DNA from 3 places in the Hymenobacter defluvii genome. Region 3 is predicted to be linked to each of the others. Evidence: riboswitches for the same ligand, from Rfam matches in the RefSeq annotation. Region 3 holds a riboswitch; each other region holds the start of a gene.
The links. Region 3 has a riboswitch for cobalamin ahead of metE (5-methyltetrahydropteroyltriglutamate--homocysteine S-methyltransferase). Riboswitches for the same ligand answer to the same signal wherever they lie in the genome.
Positions count from the first base shown of each region.

Region 1: linked by a shared signal. The riboswitch ahead of J4D97_RS03745 (acyl-CoA thioesterase) and the one ahead of metE (5-methyltetrahydropteroyltriglutamate--homocysteine S-methyltransferase) in region 3 are both predicted to bind cobalamin.
Region 2: linked by a shared signal. The riboswitch ahead of J4D97_RS04240 (TonB-dependent receptor plug domain-containing protein) and the one ahead of metE (5-methyltetrahydropteroyltriglutamate--homocysteine S-methyltransferase) in region 3 are both predicted to bind cobalamin.

Region 1 is NZ_JAGETX010000001.1:913,180-918,279, reverse strand. It holds gene J4D97_RS03750 (NAD(P)/FAD-dependent oxidoreductase) at 221-1,801, opposite strand; gene J4D97_RS03745 (acyl-CoA thioesterase) at 2,013-2,420, opposite strand; cobalamin riboswitch at 2,603-2,803, opposite strand; gene J4D97_RS03740 (hypothetical protein) at 2,888-3,247, opposite strand; gene J4D97_RS03735 (MFS transporter) at 3,420-4,724, shown strand; gene J4D97_RS03730 (hypothetical protein) at 4,732-5,058, opposite strand.
Region 2 is NZ_JAGETX010000002.1:6,270-11,369, reverse strand. It holds gene J4D97_RS04250 (hypothetical protein) at 1-38, shown strand, start outside; gene J4D97_RS04245 (hypothetical protein) at 143-1,255, opposite strand; gene J4D97_RS04240 (TonB-dependent receptor plug domain-containing protein) at 1,282-3,261, opposite strand; cobalamin riboswitch at 3,403-3,634, opposite strand; gene J4D97_RS04235 (DNA-3-methyladenine glycosylase) at 3,784-4,392, shown strand; gene J4D97_RS04230 (class I SAM-dependent methyltransferase) at 4,402-5,100, opposite strand, start outside.
Region 3 is NZ_JAGETX010000008.1:191,665-196,764, reverse strand. It holds gene J4D97_RS15140 (glycoside hydrolase family 3 N-terminal domain-containing protein) at 1-1,521, opposite strand, end outside; gene J4D97_RS15135 (3-ketoacyl-ACP reductase) at 1,834-2,550, opposite strand; cobalamin riboswitch at 2,808-3,002, shown strand; gene metE (5-methyltetrahydropteroyltriglutamate--homocysteine S-methyltransferase) at 3,200-5,100, shown strand, end outside.

The sequences.
Region 1 (5,100 bases), on a different contig from region 3:
AGCGTGGCAGTAGGCAGCAGCGACGACACGTTGCCACAAGAAACAGGAAACTACTTTCATGGGGTTGATTCCTGCTATAAAGGCTGACTTGGTCGTTTTCGCTTAGGTAGAAGTCAGCGGTTTATCCTAATCTGTTCATTAACATCTACAAAGCAAAAAGGTGTTGTCGGTTAAACAACACCTTATTCCAACAGCCAAACCAGCCAGGTATTTGCTCCAATTAAAGCGCTAAGCTCCCACTAACTGCCTCTGCGCACCGCTCGCCGTCCATGGCGGCCGATACGATGCCGCCGGCGTAGCCTGCACCCTCGCCGCACGGAAACAAGCCGCGCACCACCGGGTGCTGCAACGTGTCCCGGTCGCGGGGAATGCGCACCGGTGACGACGTGCGGCTCTCTACCCCCACAATCTGCGCGGCGTTGGTGGCATAGCCCGGAATCTTGCGCCCAAAGTTTTCGAAGCCCTGCCGCAGCCTGCCCGCCAGGTTTTTGCCCAGCACCTTGTCCATGGGCACCGATACCAGGCCGGGTTGGTAGGATGTGTCTAGTAGCTCCGCCGACACCTTGCTTTTTAAGAAGTCGCCCAGGCGCTGGGCGGGGGCTACCTGGGTATTGCCGGCCAGCTGGCAGGCGCGTTGCTCTATTTGTTGTTGCAAGCGCAGGCCAGCCAACGCACCGTGCTGGCGCACGTCCATATCCTCCAGCTCCACGGCCGTCACGATGCCGGAATTGGCATACTGGGAGTCGCGGCGGCTGGGGCTCATGCCGTTGACTACCACCTCGCCGGGGGCAGTGGCGGCGGGCACAATAAAGCCGCCGGGGCACATGCAGAACGAAAATACGCCCCGCTGCCCGCCCTGGCCCTGGGTCTGGTGCACCAAGGCGTAGGAAGCGGCCGGCAGTAGGCCACGGTCGGGGAGGCGGTACTGGGCGCGGTCGATGAGCTGCTGCTGGTGCTCCACGCGCACGCCCAGGGCAAAGGGCTTGGCCTCGACGAGCACACCGCGGCGGTGCAGCAGTTCGTAAATGTCGCGGGCCGAGTGGCCGGTGGCCAGAATCACGGCATCGGCCAGCAACTCCTCGCCCTGGGCCGTGACCACGCCACGCAGATGGTTGCCGGTCAGCACCAAATCGTCTACCCGCGTATCAAACCGCACCTCGCCGCCAGCCTGCCGCACCGAGTCGCGCAGGGCGGCTACCACGGCCGGCAGCTTGTTGGTGCCGATGTGGGGGTGGGCATCGACCAGAATATCGGGGGTAGCGCCGTGCTGCACCAACAGGCGCAGGATGCGCTGCACGTCGCCGCGCTTGGTGGAGCGGGTGTAGAGCTTGCCGTCGGAGTAGGTGCCCGCGCCGCCTTCGCCAAAGCAGTAGTTGGAATCGGGGTTAACGAGCTGTTGCTTGTTGAGGGCCGCCAGGTCGCGGCGGCGGGTGCGCACGTCTTTGCCGCGCTCCACTACAATGGGCCTGATGCCCAGCTCAATAGCCCGTAAGGCCGCGAACAACCCAGCCGGACCAGCACCCACAATCAGCACCGTGCGGCGGGCGCGACTTACATCCGGAAACTGAAACCAGGGTCCGAACAACTCGGCTGGCGGTGTCGTGCGGTAGATGTCGGCGCGCAGGCGCACCAGCGGCTGCCGGCCGCGGGCGTCGATGCTGCGCTTGCGCAGGTGCACAAAATCGGCTTGGCCGGGGCGCAAGCCAGCCGCGGCTAGCAGGGCTTCGTAGCGGGTCAGCTCGTCGTAGGCTTGCTCGGGCGCAAGCAGCAGCTCGACTTCCTGGGGGGAAGGGGTATGCATGGGTGAAAGGGAGTTAACCTTTAAACCGAAGTAGGAAAAGGATTGCAAAGATACGGCAGGAGTGGCAGCTTGTCATTTCGAACGCAGTGAGAAATCTGAAGTATTCCTGCTGATCGGATTGTAGGCACACGCAAGATTTTTCCTGTCTACCTGATGGGTAGAGTAGTCTGATGTGTTCCAGATTTCTCACTGCGTTCGAAATGACAAGCTGCTACCCTACCGCCTCCACGGGCGTGTCCAGAATACGGACGGGGCGCTTGTTTTCATCAATGGCCACGAACGTGAATACGCCCGAAACGGCCTTTTCGCGCTCCTCGGAGTACATCTGCTCCACAAACAGGTCCACGCGTACTTTCAGGCTGGTGTTGCCCACGTGCTCCACGCGGCCAATCAACTCCACCAGCGTGCCGCCGGGAATGGGATGGGTGAAATCAACCCGCTCGGACGAGACGGTTACCATTTTCAGGCGCGAAAAGCGGGTGGCTGCGATGAACGCTACCTCGTCCATCATGTGCAGGGTAGCCCCGCCGAACAGCGTGTCGTAGTGGTTAGTAGTGTTGGGGAATACGGCTTTGAAGATGCGCGTCTCGGCGCGGGTAATTTTTTCTTCGAGGGTCATCACAACGGAGTGAAAGGGTGAAACGCCCTTCGACAGCTTTCCGCAGGAAGCCAAACCACAACCAAGCCGATAGGGGGGTAGGGAGATACGCGCACGATTTCTGGCCGGCGGCGCGGGGCGCTCCGGGGCGGGTCGTATGCTTCCTCAATACCCGACAACGGCCCCAGGCGCGGGGGCTACGCATTGTCAGTCAGCGGCAGGCAGATTTTCTGACTTATACCTCCTAATCGCCCAACTCTTCTCGCCCGGCCGTGGGGCCAGGCAATGGGTAGCAAGCGGGGACCCTGCGGTGGTACTTACAGTAGCGCGTCTGTTCGGGAGTTGCACCCGATTCCCTTTTCAGGCCACTCCCAGGGGCGGCCACCTTCCGTTGTCTGATGGAAAACAGGCAAAGAACAACTGTCGGCAAAGGTAGGCGCTGGCGCGGGAATAGCAGCAGACGCCCGCGTCGTACCAAAAGCAACCTGCTATTGAACGCGGTATGTAGTCACAAAAACTGCATTATATGCCGGCAACATCGTTGTGCAAGCGCGGTCCTCGCTCGCTTTGGCCTTACGAATAGTAACATATAAGGTAGTGCCTTTGGCCAGTGTGGTGGGCAGATTCAGGCCGTAGTAGCTGCCACTAGCGGAAGCAGCGCTAAGTGACGAGCCGAACATTTTCCCTACTTCTTCATTTTTCTGAGTATTGGAAAAGTGTAGCAAGGGCAAGCGGCAGTCACCGCCGATACCTTGGGCTATTACCTCGTATTCCTTCGGTGCAGCATCGTCTTTCTGGCAGCCAAACGCTACGAGTAGAATGCTCAGCAATAGCAAATAACGTATCATGGCAGCAGGGTTTATCAATATAGAATACTAACTAGTGGGGGCTTTCGGAGAAAACTACACCACAGATACTAGAGAACTGATAAGGCAAGAATGGTTGCAGGCGTAGCATCTGAATTGGTGTGATAAGCCATTTCAACGTCTCCCAAAAACAAAGCCTCCGACGACTATTTGCATGACAACAACTCCTGCCCGCACGATGGCCTCGCGGGTGAAATCCATCTTCAGCGGCTCCATCGGCAACCTAGTGGAGTGGTACGATTGGTACATCTACTCGGCGTTTGCGCTGTATTTCGCGCCGGCGTTTTTCCCCAAAGGCAACCAAACGGCGCAGCTGCTGAACTCGGCGGCCATCTTTGCGGTGGGCTTTCTGATGCGGCCGTTGGGTGGCTGGCTGCTGGGCCTCTACGCCGACCGTCGGGGTAGGAAAGCAGCCCTGTTGCTATCGGTGCTGCTGATGTGCGCCGGCTCCCTACTCATTGCCCTCACACCCGGCTACGCCACCATTGGGGTGTTTGCGCCAGTGCTGCTAGTGGTGGCGCGGCTACTACAAGGCCTGAGTGTGGGCGGCGAATACGGCACCTCGGCCACCTACCTCAGCGAGATGGCCGATCAGAAGAACAGAGGGTTCTTTTCCAGCTTTCAGTACGTGACCCTGATTGCCGGTCAACTGGTGGCGCTACTGGTGCAATTGGGTTTGCAGGCCGTGCTCACGACTGAGCAGTTGCATGCGTGGGGCTGGCGTGTGCCCTTCGTTATTGGGGCCGGGGCAGCGGTAGTCGCCTTGTTTCTGCGCCGGCACATGGAGGAAACCGACGCCTTTGTGAAGAATGACCAGCCTGCGGGAGCAGCGCTAAAGAAAGAAGAAAGCAAGCTGCGCGTGCTGATGCGTTACCCTCGCGAGGTGCTCACGGTAGTGGGCCTCACACTGGGCGGCACCATTGTGTTCTACACATTCACCACGTACACGCAGAAATTTCTGGTGAACACGGCGGGGTTCACTAAGGACCAAGCTACGCTAGTGTCGTTTGGGGCGCTAGCCGTGGCCATGGTGCTGCAACCCGTGGTAGGGGCGCTATCGGATAGGGTAGGACGGCGGCCGGTGCTGCTGGCCTTTGGGGTAGGCGCCACGCTGGGCACTGTGCCACTGATGACAGCCTTGGGCCACGCTACCACCACCTGGGGCGCATTCGGCCTGCTGGTCATCGCCATGCTGATTATGAGCGGCTACACGGCCATCAACGCCGTGGTGAAAGCCGAGTTGTTTCCGACCGAAATCCGGGCCTTGGGGGTAGGACTGCCGTATGCCCTCACGGTTGCTATCTTCGGAGGCACGGCCGAGTACGTGGCGCTGCTGGCCAAGGGCTACAACGTGGAAGCGTGGTTTTACTGGTACGTAACGGCTTGCGCCAGTATTTCTCTTATCACCTACCTACGCATGGCTGATACCCGGCATACGTCGCGCATGAACCAAGCATAAAGGCCGGCTACTGCGCATGCCGGGCGTTCCATTCGGCGGCGAGAGCCGGAAGGCGGTCCGAGTCATCTGTCAGCCAACCCATAGCCGATTTCGTATCAGAAAAATACTGCGCGTCGAAGCGGATGGCGGGCTGCACCAGGCTATGCAGCGCATTAATGGCCAACTGGTTATGCGTCTGCCCACTATCCAGCACCAATACTAGTCGCTCCAAGGGTAGGACCACCAAGCCAGGCATCCAGTGTGTGCCCAACCATACCTCATCTTCTAACGATAAGTCGGGCACACTATTCATATCAAGTAGCAACCGCCGCACGGCCAATTGCTGTAGCAGCATGAGCAGTTGCCCAGCGCTGCGACGCAGTTGCCGTACGTTGCG
Region 2 (5,100 bases), on a different contig from region 3:
AAGCCACCGACCACAACCACGACGGTAAAGCCGATTAAGCATACTTCGTGACCATTTTATAAACTACGACGGCCCCGTACAAACCTGTACGGGGCCGTTTTAGCGATAGGCCACCTAGAATAGGGTGGGTAGGATAGCGCTCCTAATTATAAAACACAAAGCTGTTGGCGCTGGTACCAATAGTGAAGGAGTCGATAACCTGGCCAGTGGTCTGGTAGCGGAAGAAACGAGCCGTGCCCGTGAAGTTTTCCGGCGAGCCATATATTAGGCCCGTGCGCGGGTCTACATCAAGCCCGTAGAAACCACCCCGGCGCTGAAACAGCGGCGCAGTAGGTAGGGCGGTATCCGTAATGCTCATGCGGTACACGCCGCTTTGGCGACGGAAAAACAGTTGGTCTTTCGCGCCATTGGTGCGCAGGCCGCCGGCCTGCTGGCCCGCCGCAAAGCGCAGGGTAGCCGTCACAGCGTTGGTAGCCGGGTCTATCCGTACCAAGCTGCCCGGTACTGTCACGATGGGTGCGTAGGGAGGGGTAGAGCTGTAGGTGCTCTGGCCGGAGCACATCACCCATACGGCATTGTTCTTATCCACTACCATGCTGGCGGGGCTGTCGGCCACAGTGATAGTAGTTTCTATCACATCGGTTTGGGTATTTATAACGCTGACGGTGTTGCCGCCATTGTTTGACACAAACAGCTTGTTGCCAACTACAGCCATTTGTTCGGGCTGCTTTCCTACTGGAATAGTTTTAACTATTTGATTGGTTGTCAGATTTATGACGCCTACGAGGCCGTTCGGTACATCGTAATCCACCGTTTGCGATACATAGCCCTTGTTGTTACTGGTAGCGAAGTAGCGGGGTAAGCGTAGCGTATCCGCTTGCCCAGCGGCATTAGTGAAAGTAGAAATGTTTGCCTTCTCATTGAAATCTGGCAACGATACCACTTCAATCTTACGGCTGTTATTTACCACGATATAGCCCAGGTCGCCTACCACGGTCATTGACTGCGCCACATCACCCAGGACACGGTTATTCACTGAACGAAACAGCGCCGCGTTGGTAATAGCACTTACACTACTGTTGAAGCCCACTATCTCGGCATTAGACCGATTGAAGTTGCCTTCCTGCACGATAAACACATTGCTACCGGCCGGCGAAGCGTCGTTATCGTTGTCTGGGTCGCAGCTCCAGAGAGTCAGGCCGCTGGCCAGGATGAAGGCCGTGCGGGCACTCAGGGAAAGAAAACGTTGTGTCATATAAAAGAAAAGTGTGAAAAGTAGAATCAGCGCCAGCTCACGCGCAGGCTCAGCACGCCGTTGCGCGGGGGCATGGCGCGGGCTTCGTAGCTGTTATAAGTGAGGTTGGTGAGGTTGAAGCCCTGCACCAGCGCGGTCAGGCTCCAGGTGCTGCGGGTAGTGAAGGTGTAGCCCAACGACCCACTTAGCAGAAAGTAGGAGGGTAGGAATGTAGTAGCCGAGGCATCGGTGTAGCGGAAGCTGGTGAAGGTGCTCTGCGTGAGCAGCTGCCACCCGCGCCAACTCTGGCGCGTGGTGAACGCCACCGTGTGCAAGGGCACATAGGGCAATTGCACACCCACTGGGTCAGGGTCGAATGTGTAGCCACTCACCTTCTGCGACTGGGTATAGGCGTAGGCCGCCCGCGCCGTGAGGGTGTAGCGCCCCGGCTGCCAGCCCAGTTCCGAACTCAGCTCTATCCCCTGAGCCCGCACCCGGCGCAGGTTGCGCGGCGACCAGTAGCTTACCGTGTCGCCGGGCAGCCACTGCACCCAGTTGCGCACCTGTTGGCGGTAGGCCGTCAGTTCCGTCACCAGCGAGAGGGTAGGAATAGGCTTGAAAGTGTGCTGCACGCTGCCCTCGTAGCCCTGGCTGGTTTCAGGCAGCAGGTTGGGGTTGCCGCCGGGGCGCCAGTATCGCTCGTTGAGGGTAGGCACACGGTAGCTGCGGGCTGCGCTGCCTTTTAGCACCAACGTATGGGTGTCGTGTTGCCACACCTGCCACTCGCCGCCCAAGGTAGGAGCCAGTGGCGGCCGCCTACCCGGAATAAACGCCTGTCGGATATTGGCCGTGAGGCGGAGGGTAGACGTAGGGTCGTAGCGCACGAGAGCGTAGCCCGAGAAGCGGTTTTCGGTGAGGTCTTGGCCGTAGCCATCTACCCGTGCGGCAAAGTGCTGCGCCTCGCCGCCTACCCGCACGCTCAGGTTGGAGCGGAGTTGTAGGCTGTGGTCGGCCTGTATTTGGCTGGTGCGCACCCGCGAGTTGCTCTGCGCCACGGTGTTGCTGCGGTAGTTCAGAATATCCTCAAACCACGCCATGCGCACGCCCGTTTCGTGGCGGCCGGCCACGTGGCGGTAGCCGGCAAACAACCGACGGCTCTGGTCGCGCTCCTTGGCATTGTCGTTAGCGGCCCCAATAGCGGGCTGAATGCGGCGGTCGGCGTCTGTCAGCCACACGGCGCCCATCAACTCGCCGTGCTGGCCCAGGCGCAGGGTAGCATCTTGGGTGAGGCTCCATTGCCGGTAGGCGGCGTTGGTCTGCCGGCGTTCCACCAAGCCGTCAATCGTGCGCTCCTGGTAGGGGAAATCGTTCTGGCCCTCACGATACGAAGCAGCCGTGCGCAAGGCCAGTTTATCGTTGCTGAAGCTGTTCTCGACGCTTCCAGCCCGCATTCCATAGTTGCCCACATCGGCCTGCGCCTGCCCGCGCCACCCCGCTCCCCACTGCACCGGCGACGATAGCAGCACCGTGCCTCCTAAAGCGCCATTGCCGTACACCGCGCTGGCCGGCCCGGGCTGCACCGTAATTCGGGTAGCCCCATTCACGGGTAGCAGGGCAAAATCGGCTTCGCCCAGGGTAGGCAGGTTGATGTTGAAGCCGTTCCAGAGCACGGCCGTGTGGCGAGCCGAGGTGCCGCGCAGCGTGATGGACGACAGCTGCCCCGGCCCGTAATTCTTCAGATAAATGGGGGTAAGCCGGCTCAGCGCCTCGGCCAGCGTGCCCGCTGGCAGCTGGTTCACGGCCACCGAATCGAGGGTAGTGCGGCGGCTGCCCACGGCGTAGCGGCTCAGGCGGGCGGCTTCTACCACGGCCGTGGGTAGCAAATGTGGCGTGGTAGCGCTGGTATCAATGGGTGCGCGCTGGGCCTGCACTGCTGCGGTTGGCAACAGGCTTGCTGCCACCGCCAGCACGCGTAGCGTGCGGGTAGGGGTGGAAGAAGTAGCGCGTAAAAAACGTATCCGAACCAAAATTTCCGGGGTAGGAAAAGTCAGTTCAAAACTCCGCTGCGAGCCGAAACCCGCCACGTAGCCGAGGCCGAAAACAGAAAAAACCAGGAGGCCGAGGCCGCCCGCTGCATTCGTTCTCCGCCCTTCCACCGAAGGCGCTGAACATGGGGAAACGTAGTGGCAGGTCTCCTGGCTTGCTTCGGGCACATCGCCTTCCCATTTCTCCGGCTAAGTTTCGTGATCGAAACCTGGCGTTCTGCGAAACAGTGGCAGCTGCGTGATGCGCCCACTCTCGAAGCGTACAGTTGCGGGGACAGCTCCGGCCTTGAACCGGATTCCCTTTTCAGCCTCGCCCCGCATTTAGGGTCCGGCCACCGCTACGCCACAAAGATACTGTCTGAACCACGGATTCGCTCGGATTTTTCGGATTACACGGATTTCGTGGATGGGGCTGTTAGAAAGCTCAGGATGATAGGGTAGGCGATGGGCGAAAAAACTCTCGTTCACAAAAATTCGTGTAACCCTCAACATCCAAGCGAATCCGTGGCCAATATAATTTCCGCCGCTTTCTTCCAGCGCCCCGACCCTACCCTAATTGCCCGCGAACTTCTGGGGAAGTACGTCTTCTCCCGCATTGATGGCGAGCTAACCGGCGGCCGCATCGTCGAAACCGAAGCCTACTCTCACGAGGGCGACAACTCCCTCACAATGCACCTGAAGCGGCGCGGTCAGCACGGACAGGCGCTATATGAGCCGGGCGGCCGCGCCTACCTCTACACAGTGTACCAGCGGCACACGCTGTTCAACATCGTCAGCAACGCCGCCGATATTCCTAATACTGTCCTGATTCGCGCCATTGAGCCTACCGTGGGCATTGATACGATGCTCCGCCGGCGTGGTCTAGCGGCCATAGCCCGCAACCTGACGGCCGGCCCTGGCTTGCTCACGCAGGCGCTAGGCGTCACGCCCGCCCTCACCGGCACCGATCTGCAGGGCGACGTGCTTTGGCTGGAAGACCACGGCGAGGACGTGCCCGACACGCAGGTACGCGCTAGCGCCAGAGTAGGGCTGGCCTACGCTGGCGCGGAGGCGGCTGGCCTACCTTGGCGCTTCCGCATCAAGGATAGCCAGTGGACCAGCCCGGCCAAATAGTACGGTATACTAAGCCAATTGGGTAGCCGCTACTAGCTCTCCACTCCAACGCTTCACCTTTTCGCACACCAATACCATTAGGCGGCCCCGCAAATCGGTGGTAGCAAACAAATAGATGTGGCCGCCCTCCCGGATGCCGGTGCGTTGCCGGAATACGGCTACCGTATCTGGGAAATTGCGGGTAGTAACGTGTGCACGCGCTTCGGGGCCAAGGTAGGGTAGAAGAGCATCGGCATCATAACGCTCCACCGCCTGAATGCGGAAGATTCGACCCGGAAAGTCCGCACGCAGGTCGTCGGCCATATACAAGTGGCTATGCTGGTGCAGTTTCAGTAGCTCGAAGGCATTGCCGATGCTACGGAACGCTCCTGCTTTCAGGATGGCCGCGTTGGGTTCGTAGAGGTACTGCCCCATCTGCGGCTCGGCGTAGCGCGATATGGCGCGGGCTTCGCGGGCGCGGTTCAGGCGGAACTCCTGCTGCTCGCCGGTGCGGGTCAGGTTCACGGCGTAGCGCTCGGGGTCTACGGCGGGTTCTTCGCCTAGCTCATACAGCACCTCCTTACACTCGTTATCCACAGCTAGCACCCACAACCGACGCACATGCTTCAATTCCTGAATGGCTAGCTCAATATCGAGCATGGGTGAGGTTTTGAGCAGGATGCGCGGGGCTTTGTGCAGCAGCAGGGGTAAGATACGTAGCACATCCGG
Region 3 (5,100 bases):
TTCGGGCGTCACACCAAAGTTGGTGGCAGGTAGGCGGCCCAGGTTGTTCACACCCACTAGAATGGTGTTGTAAGGCTTCAGCGTCTCACGCATGCGCAACAGCTCGTCGAGGCTGGCAGTGGCGGGCAGCCAGAAGTGCTTGGTGGTAGCATAGTCGGCCACTCTCTTCTGAAAGTAGGTGGTGTCGGTGGTGCCGATGGTGAGGGTCGCTATCCGCAACGTGTCGAGGCGTTGCAGGGGTAGGGCTTGCTGCTGATTGCGCAGCACCGTTACGCTTAGCTCCGAGAGGCGGCGCGTGAGGTACTCGGCGTGGGGCGTGTTTAGGTCTTCGTACAGATTTTTCAGCTCCACAGGGCGGTAGTGGTCGAGGCCGGACCACTGCTTGAGGGCCAGTACCTTGCGGCAGCGTCGGTCTATTTCCTGCTGCGTCAGCTCGCCACGGTTGATGGCCTCGCGCACCATGCGCAGGGCCAGCGGAATGTTCTTCGAGAACTCCAGAATGTCGTTACCAGCCAGCAAGGCGCGCACGTCGGCCTCGCCGGGCGGGTACTTGCTGATAACGCCCTTCATGTTCATGGCGTCGGTGAAGATCATACCATCGAAACCCAGCTTCTCCTGAAGCAAACCCGTCACAATAGGCTTGCTGAGGGTGGAGGGTAGGCCGGTGCTATCGAGGGCCGGAATGTTGAGGTGGGCCACCATCATGCCACCCAAGCCGCGCTTAATGAGGCTCTTGAAAGGAAATAGCTCCAGCGTATCAATGCGGCGCTGGTCTACCCGAATGAGGGGTAGGGCTAGGTGCGAGTCGGTGTCGGTGTCGCCGTGGCCGGGGAAGTGCTTGGCCACAGCTAGCACACCGGCGTCCTGCATACCGCGCATGTACTGGTAGCTTTTCTCGGTGACGTCCTCGCGGTTTTCGCCCCACGAGCGGTAGCCAATCACGGGGTTGGCGGCGTTGTTGTTCACGTCTACCACCGGCGCAAAGTTCACGTGCATGCCAATGCGCTTGAACTCGCGGGCAATTTCCTGGCCCATGTCGTAGAGGAGCTGGTTGTCGCGAATGCCGCCCATGCTCATCTGGTAGGGAAACCGGATGGTGCTATCCAGGCGCATGCCCAGGCCCCACTCGCCATCCAGCGCCACCAGCAGCGGTACTTTGCTCTGGCTTTGGTAGCGGTTTAGCAGCTTAGCCTGCCGCACCGGGCCGCCCTGAAAGAAGATAAGCCCCCCAATCCCATACTGCTGAATGAGCGCCGACACCGAGTCTTCGAACACGCGGTTGCGGTTGGAGTAGGCAGCCACCATAAACAGCTGCGCCACGCGTTGGTCAGGCGTCAGCGTCGCCATCACCGAATCAACCCAACGCGAACTAAGCTGGGGCGCAAACGGCACCGGCGCATGCAGCGAAGCGGCTGTGGGAGGAGTTTTGGCTTGCTTGCGCCGCCGCTGAGCAGAGACGTCCGGGGTGTGCAGCAGCGTCAGCAGCAGCAACAGGAGCAGTGGAAAACGAGAGGTAGGCAAGGTATTTCGCAACGGTTGAGACACGTAAGTTGCGAAAATAGAGGAATAGAGAAGGAAATAGTTGCACAGAATGCCCTTTTGTAAACGCAGACCGTCCTTTCGACCAGCGGGAGAAATCGCGCATGCTGATAATAAGAACGTCATGCTGAGCGGAGTCGAAGCATCTCTACCGTGAGTAATTCCTGACAATTGAGATTACCGTTGTGGTAGAGATGCTTCGACAAGCTCAGCATGACATTTACTATCTATTAGCGGCACGCGCGATTTCTCCCGCTGGTCGAAAGGACGTTCTTGTCAGAGCCTACCTGAGAGCTACGGATTGGTGCTCCACAAACCGGCTTCCTTCACAAACACCCGGCGGTTCAGCTTCAGTTGGGCAATGATGAACTCGGCCAAATCTTCCGGCTGCATCACTTTCTCCGGGTTGCCATCCGTAAGCTTCAGCTCCTGCGCAAGCGGGGTAGCCACGGTGCTGGGCGTGAGGGCCGACACGCGAATGTTGTGCTTGCGCACCTCCTGCATTAGCGACTCGGTGAGGCCGAGCACGGCAAACTTGGAAGCCGAGTAGGCGCTGGTAGCCGCCGCCCCGCGCTGCCCAGCCGTAGACGAAATGTTGATGATGTCGCCGGTCTGGCGCTCAATCATGCCGGGTAGTACGGCGCGGGTGGCATAGTACACGCCCATGAGGTTCACCCGGATAATGTTTTCCCAGGCTTCCGGCTCCTGCTCCAGAAACTTGCCGAACGCGGCCGTACCGGCGTTGTTGATGAGAATATCAATGGTGCCAAGCTGCTGTTGCACCTGTGCCGCGGCAGCTTCTACGGCGGCACGATCGGCCACATCTGCCGTGACAACGGCCGTTTTCACGCCCAGTTTTTCTAGTTCGGCGGCTACTTCGCGCAGGTCGTTTTCAGAGCGGGCCAGCAGGCCCACGTGTACACCTTCTTGCGCCAGAGCCACGGCTACGGCGCGGCCAATGCCTTTGCCAGCGCCCGTTACGAGGGCAATTTTTCCGGTGAGGTTTTCCATGTGAGTAGGGGGGATAAATAAAAAGAGTTGAGTGGTAGCCTCTGCGCGGTGTAGAGACGCATACTTGCGTCTCGTCGTTGCTGATGTTGTTTGTATTGGCTGTTATTTAATGATGAACAGGTGTCGCTCAACGACGAGACGCAAGTATGCGTCTCTACACCGTACGAACTTTGAACGGTGATGAGTAGCCTTAACCAGCCAGCCGCCGAGTTGTTGCGCCGGAAATTTCGCGTATCATTGCCCCTAGTTCTTTGCAATATCAATTGCCGTAGAGGGGTTTTCGGGTAATACCGGAATTAATAAGGAACCGTGTGTGAATCACGGGCTGTCGCGCAACTGTAAGTACCCAAGCAAGTTACGATCCGTAGCACGTCCATTGTTCTGCCAGGCAGAATGAGAAGGATGATCGTAATGGTACAAGCCAGGAGACTTGCCTTTCTACGCCTTGACGTATGCTTCCGCGCTCTGAAGCAGTAGTCTGGTCAATTGCATACTGCTGTCTTTTCAGGGCCTCCGCGGGGTGGAGGCTGGCGCGTGCGTATGCGCGCCGGATGGTAGGGTGCAGGGTAGGCCATACGCTGTGTTGGGCACGTAACGTACTCGTTGCGAGAACAATAATCAATTTATTGTTCCCTTCAACCCAAGCACTATGCTTACGCACAACCTCGGCTACCCGCGCATTGGTAGCCAGCGCGAACTAAAAAAAGCCAGTGAGAAATACTGGTCGGGCCAACTGACGCTAGCCGAATTGCAGGCCACTGCCCGCCGCATTGCCCAGCACAACTGGCAGTTGCAGCAAGAAGCCGGCCTCGACCTGATTCCCTGCAACGACTTCAGCTACTACGACCAGGTGCTGGACACTAGCCTGATGGTAGGGGCCATTCCGCGGCGCTACACGCCCGTGCTCAGCGAAAATCCGCAGAACACGGCGCTGGATCTGTACTTTGCTATGGCCCGCGGCTACCAGCGCAACGGCCTCGATGTCACGGCGATGGAGATGACAAAGTGGTTCGACACCAACTACCACTACCTCGTGCCCGAGTTCACAGCCGACCAGGAGTTTCGGCTGTTCTCCGAGCACATTTTCGAGCAGTTTATTCACGCCCGCAACACGCTCAATACCACGCCCAAGCCGGTGCTGCTGGGGCCGGTTTCCTACCTGCTGCTGGGCAAGGAAAAGGGAGAAGGCTTCCACCGCATCGAGCTGCTGAAGCAGTTGCTGCCCGTGTACGTGGAGGTGCTGACCCGGCTGCACCAGTACGGCGCCACCTGGGTGCAGCTCGACGAGCCTTACCTGGCTCTCGACCTGACAGCGGCCGAAAAAGAGGCTTATCTGTTTGCCTATGCCAAACTGGCGCGAAGCTGCCCTGGCCTTAAGCTGCTCGTAGCGACTTATTTCGAAGGGTTGCGCGACAACGCCGCGCTGGCCGTGAGCCTACCCATCAGCGCCCTGCACGTGGACTTGGTGCGGGCGCCGGAACAACTAGCGGCCGTGCTGCCACTGGTACCGCAGTGGCTGAGCCTGTCGCTGGGTGTGGTAGACGGCCGCAACATCTGGAAAAACGACTATCAGGCGTCGTTGGTGCTGATTGAAAAAGCCGTAGCGGCGCTGGGCACCGAGCGGGTGCTGCTGGCGCCTAGCTGCTCGTTGCTGCACAGCCCCTGCGACCTGGACCTGGAAACCAACGACGCCACTCTGACGCCGGAAATCAAAAACTGGCTGGCCTTTGCCAAACAGAAGCTGCGCGAGGTAGGGGAGTTGCGCCAGATTGCCGACCACGGCGATCAGAACCTATTGCACCAGAACCAGCAGGCGCTGGAAAGCCGCCGCAAATCGGACCGCATTCACCGCCCGCACATCAAGGAACGCACCGCTGCCGTGACGGAGGCCGATGCCCGCCGCCGGAGCTCGTTTGCGGTGCGGCAGGCCCTTCAACAAGCGCAGTTGCGGTTGCCGCTCTTCCCAACAACTACCATCGGCTCGTTTCCGCAGACGGAGGATATACGGCAACTGCGCGCCCGCTTCAAGAAAGGGGAGTTGACTGCCGAGCAGTACAACGAAGCTCTGCAAAATGCCACTGTCGACGTGATTCGGTGGCAGGAGGAGGTAGGGCTAGACGTGCTGGTACACGGCGAGTTTGAGCGCAACGACATGGTAGAGTACTTCGGCGAGCTGCTCGACGGCTTTGCATTCACCAAAAACGGCTGGGTGCAGAGCTACGGCTCGCGCTGCGTGAAGCCGCCCATTTTGTACGGCGACATCCACCGCCCCGCCGACATGACCGTGGCCTGGAGCACCTTCGCCCAGGCCCTAACCCGGCGGTACGTGAAAGGCATGCTGACCGGCCCCGTGACCATTCTGCAATGGTCGTTTGTGCGCGACGACCAGCCGCGGGCCACCACCGCGTTGCAGATTGCGCTGGCTATCCGCGAAGAAGTACAGGCACTGGAAAAGGCCGGCATTCAGCTGATTCAGATTGATGAGCCGGCCATTCGGGAGGGCTTGCCACTCCGTCATTCCGACTGGCCCGCCTACCTGGCCTGGGCCGT